4 regions of the Pseudoclavibacter sp. CFCC 13611 genome follow, and region 4 is predicted to be linked to each of the others. Evidence: riboswitches for the same ligand, from Rfam matches in the RefSeq annotation. Region 4 holds a riboswitch; each other region holds the start of a gene.

Region 1 (2,192 bases), on a different contig from region 4:
CAGACGCAGCACGTCGCCGTGCACCGGGCGGATCGGCCAGACCAGACCTCGCGGCAGGCCGCCGAGCCTCGGGCTCTCCAAACCGTTGGCCACCACGACTTCGTCTGCCTCGATGACCTGTTGCGCCGACACGCTCGGGGTCGGGCTCGCCGGCGGCACGTCGGCCACGACCTCGCTCGACGGCCACGCGGGCTGTTCGTCGAAGCGATGGGTGACTGGCCCTTCTCGACGTTCGCTCGGTTCGAGGCGAACGCCGATCACCCGCTCGTCTCGCCAGAGAAGCTCCACGGCGCGTTCCGGCACCACATGCACGTCGTCGCACACTTCGAGGGCCGATATATAGGCCCCGGCGAGGCGTCGCGGGGTGATCTGGTGGTCGTCGCGGGCCAGGAACGCCCCGCTGATGCCCGGGCCGAGCAGCGGCTCAAGCGCACGGGCCTCTCGTGAGGTGAGATCCTGCACGTCGAGCCCGAGTTCGAGCTGCTGGGCGCGCAGGCTTCGCAGCAGCTCGCGATCGGCGGCGTCGGCGGTGGCGACGATGGTCGGCGTCGACCGGTAGCCGGTGCCGACCACCGTCGCCTGGTCCAGCTCGGCGACGATCTGCGGGTAGAGACGCGCGGCCGGCACGGAGAGCGCGAGCAGACTCTCTTCTTCGAAGGCGTACTCACTCACGGCGGCGAGCATCCCGGCCGCCGCATGACTCGCGCCCGAAGCGGGCGCCGGATCGACGATCGTCACCGCGTGACCGCGCTGATGCAGTCGCCACGCGGTCGCCAGGCCGACGACGCCGGCACCGATGACGATGACATGCTTGTTCATTCTGCTCGCTTCCTACGCCGGTATGATCCGGATCAGGTCGACGGTCTGCACACGATCACCGGCCTGTTTCGGCCTGGTGAATCGCGCGCACTCTCAGCCGAGTTCTCGGCTCCCGTGCTCATGTGGGGCAATTGTACCGCCCGGTTCGTACACTGGACGCATGATCGTCAAGTCTCAGCACGCTGACCGCTCCACCGACCCGCACGCCACACCTCGCACCCGAGAATGGCGACTGAGCATGCTGCAGCAGGCGCAGCTGTATCTGTGCACCGACGCCAGACTGGGCACCGGAGACTTCGACGAGTTCGTGGACGCCGCCTACCGCGGAGGCGTCGACATCATTCAGCTGCGCGACAAGCATCTCGACGCTGGTGATGAGCTGGAGTACTTCGAGCTGCTCGCGGCTGCGGCGCGCCGACATGGGCGACTCTTCGCCGCCAACGACCGAGCCGACGTCGCCACGCTGACCGGCGCCGACATCCTGCACGTCGGGCAGCGCGACCTCAGCGTCGCCGACGCTCGTTCGCTGCTGCCGGAGGGCACGCTCGTCGGCCTGTCGACGCATTCCCGAGTGCAGGCCGAGCAGGCGCGTCTGGGCGATCCTGACTATTACTGCATCGGGCCGGTCTGGCGCACTCCCACGAAACCGGGTCGGGCCCCGGTCACCCTCGACGCCGTACGACAGGTGCATACGCAGAGCCGTGGCGATGCCAAGCCATGGTTCGCCATCGGCGGCGTCAACGCCGAGACCCTGGAGCAGGTGCTCGACGCCGGGGCGAACCGCATCGTGGTCGTACGTGCGATCACCCAGGCCGACGACCCCGAGGCCGCCGCTCGCGAGCTGCGCTCAGCGCTGCCCGAGCTCGCCACAGCGTGAGATAATGTTCGTCGTGTCGCACGACGGCACCCTGCTGACCAAACAAAGAAAGCGGTGACCATGTCATCAGTGTTCGATGCACAGTACGAGCGGTTCTCGACCGGTGCCGGCTTCCTGGCCGCGCTCGATCAGTCCGGAGGCAGCACGCCCAAGGCGCTGCGTCTCTACGGAGTGGACGAATCGCAGTACCGCAATGAGACCGAGATGTTCGACCTCATTCACGAGCTGCGCACTCGCATCATCACCAGCCCTGCTTTCACCAGCGAGCGTGTGCTCGGCGCGATTCTCTTCGAGCAGACGGTCGACCGTGAGATCAACGGGGCCCCGAGCGCGAAGTATCTCTGGAACGAGCTGGGCATCGTGCCGTTCCTGAAGATCGACAAAGGGCTCGCCGAGCTCAAAGACGGCGTGCAGGTGCTCAAGCCGATCCCGACGCTGCAGCAGCAGCTCGACAAGGCGAACGCGAACGAGGTCTTCGGCACGAAAGAGCGCTCGC
Region 2 (2,192 bases), on a different contig from region 4:
GAACTCGGCAGAACTGATTCAGACCTCCCAGCACCGTTGCAGAACCAGCCAGTACCGATGCAGAGCCGGCGAAACTCAACCGGAACCAGGGCAGAACCGGCGCAGAGTGGACGCAGGCGCACATCGGTGCTACTGTTATCTCTTGTGCCGCGGGGTGGAGCAGTTCGGTAGCTCGCCGGGCTCATAACCCGGAGGTCGTTGGTTCAAATCCAGCCCCCGCAACAGATGCGCCGACGCGGTGCGAAGAAGGTCGGAAACCCAATTGGGCTTCCGACCTTCTGCATTTCTCGGCCGAGGCCCTACCTGCCAGCACTCACAGAGTCCGGCTGGCTGACACTCATCGGGCCCGACCTGCCAGCATTCACAAAGTCTGGCGGGCTCACACTCATCGGGGCTGGCCGGCCAGCGCTCACCGGCTGGTACTCACCAGCCCCCCATGCACCAGAGCCCACCAGCCTGCAGGTCACCGCAGCTCGTACGACTGATCGAAGAAGTCGAGCTCAAGCTGCACCGTGCGTCCGAAGAACTCCCGAGCCTCGCAGGCATGAGCCGGGCCGACACGATCGAGTTCGCTGCGCAGAAACTCGACCAGCTGTCTGAACGGCGGGTTGTCGTGCAGCGTGATCCACTCTGCGTGCACGAAGCTTGCGGGTGCCTGCTCGGGTGCGCGCATCGCCCAGCTCAGGTACGACCATTCCGACACCAGCAGCACCGAGAGAATGATGGTGTAGTTCCGGGTGTCGGCGGCATCGCGAAAGACCCGTTTGAATCCGGCAGTGGCAGCCGTGTCCGGAATCTTCGCGCGGTCGGCCTCGCTCACCCCGAACTTCGCGAAGCAGCGCAGAAAGTACGTGCTCTCGTCGCCCGCCACGTCGCCGGCGAATGCTGCGAGCCGCAGTCGAGCATCCAACCTGTCGGCGCTCGCCACAGCCGCCCCGATCAGAGCCAGAAAGCCGTCGAGAAAGCGGTGATCCTGAATCAGATACCGGCACATCACCGAGTCGTCGATCGAACCGTCGAACAGCTCCGAGACGAAGCGGTGCCCGACGACCGCCTGCCAGTTGGCTGCATTGTCGTCGCGCAGCGAGTCGGTGAAGCGTTCGCCGGCGGATGCTCCGCTCGCGCGGGCAGCAGACGTCTCGTTGTGATCGGGCGTGGTGATTGCGTGCATAAGGGACTCCCATTCTTCCTTCGCCGGCATGACCCGGACAGGTTCGACGGTCGCAGGCGTCGGCAGCCCGATCTCAGCCCCGTGACCGGGGCACCCGTGTGGTACTGACGAGCGTAGCAGCAGGCGCAGGGCGCCTCGATTACGCTGGCAGAACACCCCGAGAGAAAGACCGCACATGACAGACACAGACCACACCGACGGGTTCAGCGCGAGCGAGCGTGCGGCGATGCGTCAGCGCGCCGAAGAGCTGCGCTCGATCAGCGGCGTCAAAGGCGCGGCGAAGCGGGCGCGCGAATACGAGGCGTGCGTCGCGGCGATCGAAGCACTCGACGGGCTCGACGCGGTGATCGCGCAGCGTCTGCACGTGATCGTGGCCGACGAGGCTCCGCATCTCGAAGCCAAGACCTGGTACGGGTTCCCGTCGTACGCCAGTGACGGCAAAGTCATCGTGTTCCTGCAGCCGTCGTCCAAGTTCGACACTCGGTATGCGACGCTCGGCTTCAGCGAAGACGCGCAGCTCGACGACGGTGCGATCTGGCCGACCTCGTTCGCCCTTGCGGCCTGGAACGACGCGGTGGATGCTCAGGTGCGTGCGCTGGTGCGTCGCGCTGCGGGAGCATCTGAGTAGACTGTCCGCGTGAACTACCGAGAGATGTATGCACAGCGCGAGGAGGTCGTCGGCGAAGCACTCGCCGACGACGATTAGCGCGGATGCTCCCACCGTGCCTGACATCCGGCCAGGCGCGGCGGTCGAGCGACCCTGATCACTCACTCACCATTTCTCCCGGCGAAGCGGCGTCTCTGCGATGCCGCGCGCCGTGAAAGGCATACTCATGCAGACTCTCACCGAATCCTTCATCCGCTCTTCGTTCGTCAACGCCTCACGGCGAGAGACGAAAGAGCTCACATTTCGCGACGACTTCGCCGCACTCACGGAAGAAGACTGGCAGCAGCTCGACTACCTGGGCTGGCGCGACCCGAAGTATGCGCGACGCGCCTATGTCGTGCTGCCGCGCCTCGA
Region 3 (2,192 bases), on a different contig from region 4:
CTCCGGTCGCGGTCGGGTCTGACACCCGCCGGCTCGTCTGGGGTCGCACCGCCCGGCCGGTCGTCGTGAGCGCGCACGCACCTCTCGCTAGCATGGAGTCACCCTTTTCAGATGGATGAGAGACCGAACATGCCAGACTCCCCCGCGCCCGCTCAGCAGTCGTCGTCAGACGGAGCGCCTGCGCTCCGCGTCGAGACTTGGATCGACCTCGCCTGCCCGTGGAGCTACATCGGACTGAGCAATCTGCTCGCGGCGGTGCAGCGCTTCAGCGAAGAGCGGCCTGAGAACCGTGTGCTGCTCGGTCTGCGCAGCTACGAACTCAACCCCGATGCAGATGACGCAGACGCCCGCAGCGCGGCGCAGCATCTGGCCGACATCAAGGGCATCACGGTGTCTCAGGCCCAAACCGAGCTCGACCGAGTGACCGTGGCCGCCACCGACGCCGGGCTCGACTTCCACTTCGACGTGCTGCAGCAGTCGAACACCGGTCTTGCCCACGAGCTGCTGCACGCGGCCCGTCTCGACCACCGGGAACGCGAAGTCGCACTGGCGCTGTTTCACGCCCACTTCAGCGAGGGCCGCCACATCGGTCGTCTCGAGACGCTCGAGGAGATCGCCGGTGAGCAGGGCCTCGATGTCGCATCGATCAGTCGCGAGCTGAGCACGCATTCGCATACGGGCGAGGTGCAGGCCGACGAAAGACGCGCCGCCGAACTCGGCATCTCATCAGTGCCATTCTTCCTGTTCAACGATCGCTTCGGCGCCTCCGGTGCGCAGCCGGTCGAGGCCCTGCTCGAGGTGCTGCACGAGGTGCAGACGCGGGTCGGCGCCGACGCTCGCTGAGACTGACCCTCGGGGGTCGCAGGCGTATACTCTGGGCGTGTGACACGGGGTGCCCCGAACGAGGGCTGAGAAGAGACCCGTCGAACCTGCTCTCGTCAGCACGAGCGAAGGGATCGTCCAAATGACCGTCAACCATGCCGCATCACGCCCGAAGAGCATCCGCGTGCCGCGCATCCTCAGCATCGCAGGCACCGACCCCACCGGCGGCGCCGGGGTGCAGGCCGATCTGAAATCGATCTCGGCGATGGGCGGCTACGCCATGGCGGTCGTCACCGCGCTCGTGGCGCAGAACACCCGGGGCGTGCGCTCGGTGCACCTGCCGCCGGTCTCTTTTCTGCGCGAGCAGCTGGAGGCTGTGTCTGACGACGTGGAGATCGACGGCGTGAAGATCGGCATGCTGGCCGACGCCGACACCGTCACGACGGTGAAGGCCTGGCTTGACGAGGTGCGGCCGCCGATCGTGGTGCTCGACCCGGTGATGGTGGCCACCAGCGGCGACCGCCTGCTCGCCGAAGACGCCGAGGCGGCCGTGCGAGATCTCTGCCGCAGTGCCGATCTGATCACCCCCAACGTTCCTGAGCTCGCGGTGCTCGCCGACGCGTCTGAGGCACAGACGTGGGCGGATGCCGTGGCTCAGGCCCGACTCGTCAGCGCACGCTGCGATACCGTGGTGCTCGTCAAAGGCGGCCATTTGGTCGGCGATCGCGTGCACGACGCGCTTGTCGACGCCCGGTCTGCCCCTGAGGGGTCGCCCGTGCCCGACGGGCTCTTCGAAGCCGACGCTCCGCGCGTCGACACCGAGTGCACGCACGGAACCGGATGCACGCTCTCTTCGGCCATGGCGACTCGCCTCGCCGCAGGCGACGACTGGCCCACCGCGCTGATCACGGTCAAGGCCTGGCTCACCCGGGCGCTGCGCAGCGCCGACGCTCTGCACGTCGGGCAGGGTCACGGCCCGGTCGATCACTTCGTCGACCTGCGCTGACGCTCGACGCCGAGCCAGTCGCGCAGAGATGGTTCAGTAGCGCGGCAGCGAGGGATCGACCGTCTGCACCCAGCCCATCGTGCCGCCCACCACCTGTCGCACGTTGGTGCGTCCGGAGTCACGCAGCATTTCGAGCGCCTGCGTCGAGCGCGCACCCGTCTTACAGACCAGAATGACCTCGCGTCCGGCCGGGACGTCGAAGGCCCGGGCACGGATCTCGTGCTGCAGCCGGGCCAACGGCAGCAGCCGCGCGCCCGGAATGTGCACGAGGTCGAACTCGTCCGGTTCTCGCACATCGATGAGATCGAAGTCGATCTCGCCGGCGGCTCGTCGCTGCAGCAGCGACTGCAGATCGAGAGCCGTC
Region 4 (2,192 bases):
GAGGCGAGTCGCCATGGCCGAAGAGAGCGTGCATCCGGTTCCGTGCGTGCACTCGGTGTCGACGCGCGGAGCGTCGGCTTCGAAGAGCCCGTCGGGCACGGGCGACCCCTCAGGGGCAGACCGGGCGTCGACAAGCGCGTCGTGCACGCGATCGCCGACCAAATGGCCGCCTTTGACGAGCACCACGGTATCGCAGCGTGCGCTGACGAGTCGGGCCTGAGCCACGGCATCCGCCCACGTCTGTGCCTCAGACGCGTCGGCGAGCACCGCGAGCTCAGGAACGTTGGGGGTGATCAGATCGGCACTGCGGCAGAGATCTCGCACGGCCGCCTCGGCGTCTTCGGCGAGCAGGCGGTCGCCGCTGGTGGCCACCATCACCGGGTCGAGCACCACGATCGGCGGCCGCACCTCGTCAAGCCAGGCCTTCACCGTCGTGACGGTGTCGGCGTCGGCCAGCATGCCGATCTTCACGCCGTCGATCTCCACGTCGTCAGACACAGCCTCCAGCTGCTCGCGCAGAAAAGAGACCGGCGGCAGGTGCACCGAGCGCACGCCCCGGGTGTTCTGCGCCACGAGCGCGGTGACGACCGCCATGGCGTAGCCGCCCATCGCCGAGATCGATTTCAGATCGGCCTGCACCCCGGCGCCGCCGGTGGGGTCGGTGCCTGCGATGCTGAGGATGCGCGGCACGCGGATGCTCTTCGGGCGTGATGCGGCATGGTTGACGGTCATTTGGACGATCCCTTCGCTCGTGCTGACGAGAGCAGGTTCGACGGGTCTCTTCTCAGCCCTCGTTCGGGGCACCCCGTGTCACACGCCCAGAGTATACGCCTGCGACCCCCGAGGGTCAGTCTCAGCGAGCGTCGGCGCCGACCCGCGTCTGCACCTCGTGCAGCACCTCGAGCAGGGCCTCGACCGGCTGCGCACCGGAGGCGCCGAAGCGATCGTTGAACAGGAAGAATGGCACTGATGAGATGCCGAGTTCGGCGGCGCGTCTTTCGTCGGCCTGCACCTCGCCCGTATGCGAATGCGTGCTCAGCTCGCGACTGATCGATGCGACATCGAGGCCCTGCTCACCGGCGATCTCCTCGAGCGTCTCGAGACGACCGATGTGGCGGCCCTCGCTGAAGTGGGCGTGAAACAGCGCCAGTGCGACTTCGCGTTCCCGGTGGTCGAGACGGGCCGCGTGCAGCAGCTCGTGGGCAAGACCGGTGTTCGACTGCTGCAGCACGTCGAAGTGGAAGTCGAGCCCGGCGTCGGTGGCGGCCACGGTCACTCGGTCGAGCTCGGTTTGGGCCTGAGACACCGTGATGCCCTTGATGTCGGCCAGATGCTGCGCCGCGCTGCGGGCGTCTGCGTCATCTGCATCGGGGTTGAGTTCGTAGCTGCGCAGACCGAGCAGCACACGGTTCTCAGGCCGCTCTTCGCTGAAGCGCTGCACCGCCGCGAGCAGATTGCTCAGTCCGATGTAGCTCCACGGGCAGGCGAGGTCGATCCAAGTCTCGACGCGGAGCGCAGGCGCTCCGTCTGACGACGACTGCTGAGCGGGCGCGGGGGAGTCTGGCATGTTCGGTCTCTCATCCATCTGAAAAGGGTGACTCCATGCTAGCGAGAGGTGCGTGCGCGCTCACGACGACCGGCCGGGCGGTGCGACCCCAGACGAGCCGGCGGGTGTCAGACCCGACCGCGACCGGAGAGCTCCGGAGGCAGGAACTTCGGCGTGAAGTGCCACAGCAGCCAGGCTCCGACGACGCCCAGACCGGCCATGACCGCGGCAGAGGCCGCGATCCCGGCGGCGGCGGCGAGGCCGGAGAGAATCAGCGGCGAACTCGCGCTGCCGGCGTCTGCGACCAGACGCCAGGCTCCCAGAAACGCCGCTGGGTGGTGCTCCGGCGCCAGATCCGCGCCCATGGTCATGATGATGCCGGATCCGAGGCCGTTGGCCAGAGACATCAGGCTCGCCGTGACGAGCAGCCCCCACGGCCCGTGCACCGGCAGCAGCGCGAGGTGTGTCACCGCAAGACCGAGCAGCGTCGGCAGCACGACCCAGAGCCGCCCGAAGCGATCCATGAGCTGGCCCGACACGTAGAAGAGTGCGAGGTCGAGGGCACCTGCGATGCCCATGATCAGCGCGATGGTCTCGGTGTCTGCGCCGATGTGCGTGCCCCAGAGCGGCAGAATGACCTGGCGGC

Evidence for each region. Region 4 has a riboswitch for thiamine pyrophosphate ahead of thiD (bifunctional hydroxymethylpyrimidine kinase/phosphomethylpyrimidine kinase). Riboswitches for the same ligand answer to the same signal wherever they lie in the genome.
Region 1: another riboswitch for thiamine pyrophosphate. It lies ahead of F8O08_RS08220 (FAD-dependent oxidoreductase); the one in region 4 lies ahead of thiD (bifunctional hydroxymethylpyrimidine kinase/phosphomethylpyrimidine kinase).
Region 2: another riboswitch for thiamine pyrophosphate. It lies ahead of F8O08_RS04865 (TenA family protein); the one in region 4 lies ahead of thiD (bifunctional hydroxymethylpyrimidine kinase/phosphomethylpyrimidine kinase).
Region 3: another riboswitch for thiamine pyrophosphate. It lies ahead of thiD (bifunctional hydroxymethylpyrimidine kinase/phosphomethylpyrimidine kinase); the one in region 4 lies ahead of thiD (bifunctional hydroxymethylpyrimidine kinase/phosphomethylpyrimidine kinase).

What each region holds. Positions count from the first base shown of each region.
Region 1 is NZ_WBKE01000002.1:860,073-862,264, forward strand. It holds gene F8O08_RS08220 (FAD-dependent oxidoreductase) at 1-819, opposite strand, end outside; TPP riboswitch at 812-945, opposite strand; gene thiE (thiamine phosphate synthase) at 1,058-1,696, shown strand; gene F8O08_RS08230 (fructose bisphosphate aldolase) at 1,757-2,192, shown strand, end outside.
Region 2 is NZ_WBKE01000002.1:117,615-119,806, forward strand. It holds tRNA gene F8O08_RS04860 (tRNA-Met) at 149-222, shown strand; gene F8O08_RS04865 (TenA family protein) at 464-1,171, opposite strand; TPP riboswitch at 1,168-1,279, opposite strand; gene F8O08_RS04870 (hypothetical protein) at 1,347-1,799, shown strand; gene F8O08_RS04875 (FBP domain-containing protein) at 2,005-2,192, shown strand, end outside.
Region 3 is NZ_WBKE01000002.1:855,546-857,737, forward strand. It holds gene F8O08_RS08190 (MFS transporter) at 1-22, shown strand, start outside; gene F8O08_RS08195 (DsbA family protein) at 130-843, shown strand; TPP riboswitch at 879-974, shown strand; gene thiD (bifunctional hydroxymethylpyrimidine kinase/phosphomethylpyrimidine kinase) at 965-1,828, shown strand; gene moeB (molybdopterin-synthase adenylyltransferase MoeB) at 1,862-2,192, opposite strand, start outside.
Region 4 is NZ_WBKE01000001.1:933,142-935,333, forward strand. It holds gene thiD (bifunctional hydroxymethylpyrimidine kinase/phosphomethylpyrimidine kinase) at 1-732, opposite strand, end outside; TPP riboswitch at 723-818, opposite strand; gene F8O08_RS04085 (DsbA family protein) at 854-1,567, opposite strand; gene F8O08_RS04090 (MFS transporter) at 1,675-2,192, opposite strand, start outside.